Regions from separate parts of the Rhizobium pantanalense genome, predicted to be linked through region 2. Evidence: predicted binding sites of a transcription regulator. Region 2 holds the regulator's gene; the other holds the start of a gene.

Region 1 (3,851 bases), on a different contig from region 2:
ACCTGCTTCAACACCTTCCCCGGCTTCGAGGTGGAGATTCAAGGCCTCTATCGCGAGATCGATGCATCCGGCAAAATCCGGCTCTATACCTACGTCGTCGCGGAATAGGCTTGGAAATTCAGGTTCGGACATGAAGCAGGATAAAACAATCATCGTTCGCCCCTCCCGCGAGAGCGACGTCGATGCCATGCTGGCTATCTATCGCCGCCATATTCACCGCGGCGTCGAGGCCGGAGTTGATGATAGCGACACACCGCAGCCGGACGATCTGCGCGAGCGGCGTAAAAATTTGAAGGACAAACGCTTCCCGCATGTCGTTGCGATCGAGGGTGAGAAGGTTGTCGGCTATGCCTATGTGGTGTTGTTTCGTAAGCGCCCGGCCTATCGCTACACCGTCAAGCATTCGATCTATGTGCATCACGACCATGTCGGTCAAGGTGTTGGGAGCCTGCTGATGCGCGGGCTGATCGACGCCTGTGCTGCGGCCGGTTTCCGGCAGATGATCGGCTATATCGACGCCGACAATGCGGCCTCTCTCGCCTTGCACGAACGCTTCGGCTTCGTTCGCGTCGGCCTGCTGCCGGCGGTTGCCTATCGTTACGGCCGCTGGGCTGACACGGTGATGGTCCAGCGCTCGCTCGGTCCCGGCTCCACCACGCAGCCACCTCCGCCGCCGCTCTCCACCCGCTGAAGCAGAAGGGGTTGTTGCCGGCCGGCAAAGCTGCTGGCTTATACAGGCTGCTGCATTGGAGCCGGCATGAAGCCTAAAACGAAATCTATGACCTTCGACGAGGACATTTCGCAGGGCTTGAGAGTGAGGCCTGTTCCGGAAAGTACATAGAGATTGAAGCTGACGATATCGGTCCCGCCAAGCTCCTCGCCATAGAGCCAGATCCGTTTCCCGTCAGCCGATCGCTTGACCGTCACACCCCAGGGGCGACCTCGAAAGCACTCCTCCGAATAGCCGTCAGACAGCTTTGCAAGCGCAGCTTCGAAGTCCGACAATTCGGCGGGCGGCAGCTGCGGCGTGGCGTCCGTCATGGCGCCAGGCATTCGTCACATATGCCGCAGCCGTCCTCATCCATCTTTCGTGCCGATCGCAGCCTTCGACAGCACAGGCATGCCGTGCCATCGGCTCGGGATTCCTCGTCACGCTCGGGCGGGAGGATCTCCATCAGCAGGTCGGAAAGTGGTTCAGTTGCGATCTGGCCCATCTTGAGGCTCCGTATTGGGGGACGGACAAGAGATAAGAAGCCTCGAAGGCATCTCAAGGTGGCACTTGCGAATGACTGTCGCGGAGCGATTTGCCCTCGTCTCTCCTGCACGGCAACGGAGCTGGTTTGATATCATCATCAGGGATGATATGTTCTGTATTTGTTTCAGATTCTGCAATTGAAGGGTCCATGCTTAAATCTGCATGATGACCGAGGTCGCCATGAACGACGCCAACGCAAAGCCTGTCCGGAAGATCATCCATGTGGATATGGATGCATTCTATGCATCCGTCGAGCAGCGAGACAATCCGGAGCTGCGTGGCAAGCCGCTTGCGGTCGGAGGGTCGGCGGCACGCGGCGTCGTGGCGGCCGCAAGCTATGAAGCCCGCGCCTTTGGCGTTCACTCGGCGATGCCTTCGGTCACGGCAAAACGCAAATGTCCGGACCTGATTTTCGTGCCGCCACGCTTCGATGTCTACAGGGCGGTGTCGCAGCAGATCCGCGAGATCTTTGCCGAATATACGTCGATGATCGAGCCGCTGTCGCTTGACGAAGCCTATCTCGATGTTACCCAGAACCACAAGGGAATGAAAATCGCCACCGAGATCGCGCTGGAGATCCGGGCCAAGATCAAGCAGGTCACCGGCCTCAACGCCTCGGCCGGTATTTCCTACAACAAGTTCCTCGCCAAAATGGCAAGCGACCTCAACAAGCCCAACGGCCAGGCCGTCATTACGCCGAAGAACGGACCCGCCTTCGTCGAAACGCTTCCTGTCAAGAAGTTCCACGGCGTCGGGCCGGCGACGGCCGAGCGCATGCACAAATACGGGATCGAAAACGGGCTGGACTTGAAGTCGAAATCCCTCGCCTTCCTGCAGGAGCATTTCGGAAAGGCCGGCCCCTATTTCTACGGCATTGCCCGCGGCATCGACGAACGCCAGGTGAAGCCCGACCGGATCCGCAAATCCATAGGCGCAGAGGATACGTTCGTCGAGGATATCGACGATCTCGAGCTGGCGACGGCGGAGCTGCGGCCGCTTGCGCAGAAGGTCTGGCGCTACTGCGAAACAGGCGGTTTCAGCGCCAAGACGGTGACCGTGAAGATCAAATATTCGGACTTCACCCAGGCGACACGCAGTCGGACAAGCTCGCTGCCGGTCGCAGACGCTGGCGCTGTCCTCGAGACAGCGTCGGCGCTTCTGGCAAGCGTCCACCCGTTTACGCGGCCGATCCGGCTGCTCGGCATCACGCTTTCGTCTTTGACGAACGAAGAGGCCGGCGACGGGAGCTTACAGCCCCAGCTCGATCTCGGCATCTGAAGGATGCTGATCCTCAGCGGTCACAATGGCGGTCTAATCTTTCCACCCAAAGCAACGGAAACGGACAACCGCGGCCGTCAAAGCGAAAAATCATCAAGGCCAGAGCCGCTCCTTCAGCCAGCCTGCCTTTTCACGCCGGTATCGCAAGCGATGGTGACGGCGCTCGGCGTCACCCTGCCAGAATTCAACCTCATGCGGCATAACGATGAAAACCGCCCAATTTGCAGCGACAAGATCGGGCTCGTCCCGCAACCGCCGATGCTGCAGTGCCAATGCGTCATCAAGCTCCTGCAACGACCCCAGAACCTCGCTCTGTCGCTCGGTCAGGGCAATGGCCTTGGCGCCCGGCGCGCGTGCACGGAAATCGGCATAGCGCTCATGCGCCTCGGCCTGAAACGCCATGCCGCGCAGCCGCACCTGCCGCCCGAGCTGCGGCCAGTAGAAGGTGAGTGACACAGAGGGATTGGCGGCGATCTGCCGGCCTTTCGGCCCGCTGCCTGTTGTTGCGAAGTGCCAGCCACGCTGGTCAAGGTTCTTCAGAATGAGAACACGAGCATCCGGTGCGCCATCCTCGTCGATCGTGGAAAGCACCATGGCATGTGGCTCCTTGATATCAGCCTCGATGGCATCCCGCAGCCAGTCGGAAAACAGATCTCGCGGATTGTCGGGTGTCAGATCCGCCTCGAACGAGGGAAACGGCCCGGCCAGGGACTTGAGTATGCGCAATTCGTCTCTCACGGCACTCTCCTCATGGTCTGGCGATGATAAGCCGCAGCGAGCCTTCGAAGAATGGCTGCGTGCGGAGGGCACCATAATGGCGATCCCAGGATCCGTCGGTGAGATCGCGACCGAGCTCGGCGACAAAACGCTCGCCAATGGAGGCATCGACAAAGCTCCATGCCGAATTGGCAAGCCGCGCGCCGGGATCAAGCATTCGTTCCGGCCTGCCATAATAGGCCTCACCGAAACCATCGAGGCAATTCAGCGGGATCGGCACCGCCTTGATCTCTACATTGCCGCCGAGTGCGGTCGCGATCCTGTCCATCTCCGGATAACGTCGTGCCTCGACCGCAATCATTTCAGGTGCATAGGTGTGTAGCCACGACCGTTCCAGCAGATGCGGATCACAGCTCAACACCAGGACGGGTCCGCGGGTGACGCGCCGCATCTCGGCAAGCCCTCGGTCGAGATCAGACCATTGATGCACCGTGAAGGTCGCCATTGCCGCGTCGAAACTCCGATCGGCAAAAGGAAGATGTTCCGCCGTTCCGTCAATCGCGACCGGGAGATGCGCTGGCCGTTGGGCGCGCATGGAGGC
Region 2 (3,851 bases):
CAGCTCATATTTCAACGGCATCGGCGCGAACGGCTTTGCCTACGGAACGCCGGAATTATTATCTCCATCCAGTGATAATTCTGCTGGCTCGTTATTGGACGCCGCTGATATCTGGCTCGCGGGCCTGCGCAACAGCATAGGTGACAGGATCAGGCAAACTCTGCCTGGAGATAGCGGCGCCTTTGCAGCAGCACTTGTCACCGATGAGAGACGTGCGATCTCGAAGGATACGACCGAGGCCCTAAGAATTGCTGGCCTGACCCACATCATTGCAATTTCCGGCCTGAACATGGCGTTGTCGGCCGGCATTTTCTACATCGGCCTACGCTACTTGTTCAGCCTGTTTCCCGGTGTCGCGCAGGCTTGGCCGACCAAGAAGTTCGCAGCTCTCGGCGCGCTTCTCACTGTAACGGCCTATTATCTCATCTCCGGCTTCGGCGTATCCGCCGAGCGTGCCTTCATCATGATGGCGATCATGCTCGTGGCCGTGCTTTTCGATCGGCCATCGATCAGCCTGCGCAACGTCGCACTTTCGGCCATTATCATTCTTGTACTGTCGCCGTCGCAAGTGCTCGGCCCGAGTTTCCAGATGTCCTATGCGGCGACGCTGGCGCTGGTGTCGGGATATTCGCTGTGGAAGCGGCGGCGGCATCGCGAAAACATTTTGCCGCGCGTCCGTCTATTAAGTCCGCTATTGTTCGTCATGCGCTTCTTCGCAGGCGTGACGTCGACCTCGTTCATCGGCGGCGCGTCGACAGCCATCTTCTCGATCGAGCATTTTCACCGGTTGGCGACATACGGACTCGCCGCCAATCTCGCGGCTATGCCCATCGTCTCCTTTGTCGTCATGCCATTCGGCATGGCGGCGATGCTGCTCATGCCGCTCGGTCTCGACGGACCTTTCTGGAAAGTCACCGGAGAGGGACTGGAGCTCGTCATCGTGATCGCGAGAACCGTAGCTGGTTGGGGAGGCGACATTACCTTCGGCCGCCAGCCGGCCTGGCTGATGCCGACATTCATTATCGGCTTCCTGATCATGAGCATATTGCGGACCCGGCTTCGCCATCTGGGCCTGCTATTATCACTCTTGTCCATAGGCTTGGCGGCATTCGGATCCGGCATACCGAAACCCGACCTGATGATCTCCGAAGATGGCGTCCTGGTCGCCTTGCGCCAGGACGATATACTCGCGACCAATCGCGAGAGACCGCAGGCCTTCATTTTCGAACAATGGCAAAAGGCATTGGTTGCGGCGGAACATCAGCCTCCGACCATGCTCCCTGCCGACAACCGACTTCCACAAATCGGCAAGGCAGATCGCCATAAGCGATTGAACAGTGAAGAACAGAAGGCTGTCCGCACGGCAATGGAGGAGGCCCTGGACCGCACCATGCAGGGCAGTTTCGCCTGCCAGAAAGGAGCATGGTGCGCAGCCATCCTCGAAAACGGCGCGATATTGGTCACCATCGAGAACGCAGCCTATCTACCCTCTGCCTGCGATATGGCGAATATCGTCGTAACGCCAATCCGATTGCGGTTGAACTACTGCCGTTCCGGAGCAATGCTCATAACGGGTGCGACATTGCGTAAAACCGGCTCCATCGAAATGATACTTACCGCAGACAAGCCCATTATCTCAGCCGCATTCGAGAACCCGCAACGTCCATGGACCAGGCATCGAATTTATAATTGGCGCACAGGCACATTCGACGCGCCAATTGCGCCAGCGTCACCCGTCGTCGACAATTCACCGGTCAGTGATAGCGACGAATAAGGCCCACGAGCTTGCCCTGAACTTTGACCCGGTCCGGCCCAAAGATGCGGGTTTCATAGGCCGGGTTTGCGGCTTCGAGCGCGATGGAGGCACCCTTGCGGCGGAAGCGCTTCAGTGTCGCTTCTTCATCGTCGACGAGTGCAACGACGATATCGCCGGGATTGGCCGTCGTCGAATTGCGGATAATGACCGTATCGCCGTCGAAAATTCCGGCGTCGATCATCGAATCCCCTCGAACTTCAAGCGCATAATGTTCGCCCGAGCCGAGCATGTCGGCGGGAACGGTGATGTCGTGCGTATTGTTCTGGATGGCCGAGATCGGAACGCCAGCAGCGATGCGGCCCATCACCGGCACCGACGCCGAGCTATTGTGATCGTCATTTGCCACCTTCGACGGAGCGGGCGGGGCAACGGACTGCGGCTTGCCGAGGCTGCCCTCGATGACGCTCGGTGAAAAGCCTCGGCGCTGCTGCAGGCTCGGATTATAGGCGTCGGGAAGCTTGATGACTTCGAGCGCTCTGGCCCGGTTCGGCAGCCGGCGGATGAAGCCTCGCTCCTCCAGCGCCGTGATCAGGCGATGAATACCGGATTTCGATGCCAGATCCAATGCATCCTTCATCTCGTCGAAAGATGGCGGAACACCGGATTCCTTCATGCGTTCGTGAATGAACAGAAGCAGTTCCTGCTGCTTGCGCGTCAACATCGTCTTGGAACCCCAGAATCAAGAAAAGCTGTGAAACAAATCCAGAACGGACACTATATGTTCCATATGTGTTCCGCAAGTGCTTAAATTTCGGTAAAGCCTTGTGAGGTCAGTTAAATAATTACCATTTGCGAATGGATCGGCTCGGAACATCGGGGCGCTGTATCTGCGTTAACCCACAGAAAAATAAGGGAAATGCCGCTCTACTCGCTTCCGCGACTTTGTCGTTCAGCCCGTGCGCCGAGCATTTGGACGAACGTGCCGCGCGACTGCATGAGCCGGCCATGGCAGAGAATCAGCAATCACGTTTGCGAGATTGCCTTCGATCCATGTCGTGTGCTCCGGGTGTTCCATGCTTCCATCTTGAATTGCGCGGGCGATGGGCGCAAATCTGCTTCCGCAAGCAAACAGGAGAAGCCATGATTTCGTCTCCGCATCCGCTGGATCATCTCGTGCTGCCGACCGTCAACATCGCTCTGGCACGCGAACGCCTCGGCAAGCTCGGTTTCACGGTGGCTCCGGATGCGTGCCACCCCTTTGGCACGCAGAATGCCTGCGTCTTCCTTGCCGATAAAACCTATCTCGAACCTCTGGGCGTCGCATCTCCGGAGCAATGCGAGAAGAGCATCGTGGATGGCAATGTTTTCGTCGCGCGCGACCAGGCTTATCGTTTCCGGGTGGGGGAGGATGGCTTCTCGGCCGTGGTATTCGGTACGGATGACGCGGTGGTGGATGATAAGCGTTTCAAAGCAGCTGCTATTTCGGCGGGTCGAATGCTGGATTTTTCGCGTCCGATGAAGATGCCGGATGGAACGGAAACCACGGCCGGCTTTCGTCTTGCTTTCGCCGCAGATCTGCGTGCGCCGGATTTTCTCGCTTTCTGCTGTCAGCGCGTCAATCCGCTGCCGGCTGACCGCGGCGTGCTCGAGCGTCACGAGAACGGCGTGACTGGTATCGCGCGGGTAGCGCTTTGCACGCCGAAGCCGGGGGCCTATCGCGGCTTCTTCGAGGAGCTTGTCGGTGGCCCGCGCATTATGGAGCATTCCTTTGGCCTGACGATCAAGGCCGCCAACGCCGATCTGGAGATTTTGACGCCGGAAGGAATGGAGGCATTCTATGATCTACCTGTTTGCACGAATGATCAGGGGCTCAGGGCGAGGGCAATCCTTTTCAAAACGCGCGATCTTTCCGTGACATCGTCGCATTTCACTGCTAACGGCGTCACCTATACGCGTAAGAACAATCGTCTATTGGCGAGGTTGGCACCCGGTCAGGGCGCGCTATTCGCCTTCGAGGAGATAATATGAGCACGAATTCCGAAGTCACCGTCGGCGAGGGTGCCTCCAAGGTTCTCTTTTCCAATACCGCGAAGCT

The links. Region 2 encodes LexA, which represses DNA repair genes until DNA is damaged. Its sites were predicted from a motif close to TGTTCNNNNTGTGTTCNG; they were not measured.
Region 1: dinB (DNA polymerase IV) is a predicted target of LexA. The motif match lies at 1,365-1,382, and genes of this name have one in related genera.

What each region holds. Positions count from the first base shown of each region.
Region 1 covers NZ_JAQJCH010000020.1:15,793-19,643, reverse strand. Annotated here, with positions in the region: gene PH558_RS32510 (Orn/Lys/Arg family decarboxylase) at 1-108, shown strand, start outside; gene PH558_RS32505 (GNAT family N-acetyltransferase) at 131-691, shown strand; gene PH558_RS32500 (hypothetical protein) at 730-1,053, opposite strand; gene dinB (DNA polymerase IV) at 1,436-2,533, shown strand; gene PH558_RS32490 (pyridoxine/pyridoxamine 5'-phosphate oxidase) at 2,627-3,271, opposite strand; gene PH558_RS32485 (class I SAM-dependent methyltransferase) at 3,282-3,851, opposite strand, start outside.
Region 2 covers NZ_JAQJCH010000005.1:175,188-179,038, forward strand. Annotated here, with positions in the region: gene PH558_RS14955 (ComEC/Rec2 family competence protein) at 1-1,774, shown strand, start outside; gene lexA (transcriptional repressor LexA) at 1,755-2,477, opposite strand; gene PH558_RS14965 (VOC family protein) at 2,897-3,784, shown strand; gene kdsA (3-deoxy-8-phosphooctulonate synthase) at 3,781-3,851, shown strand, end outside.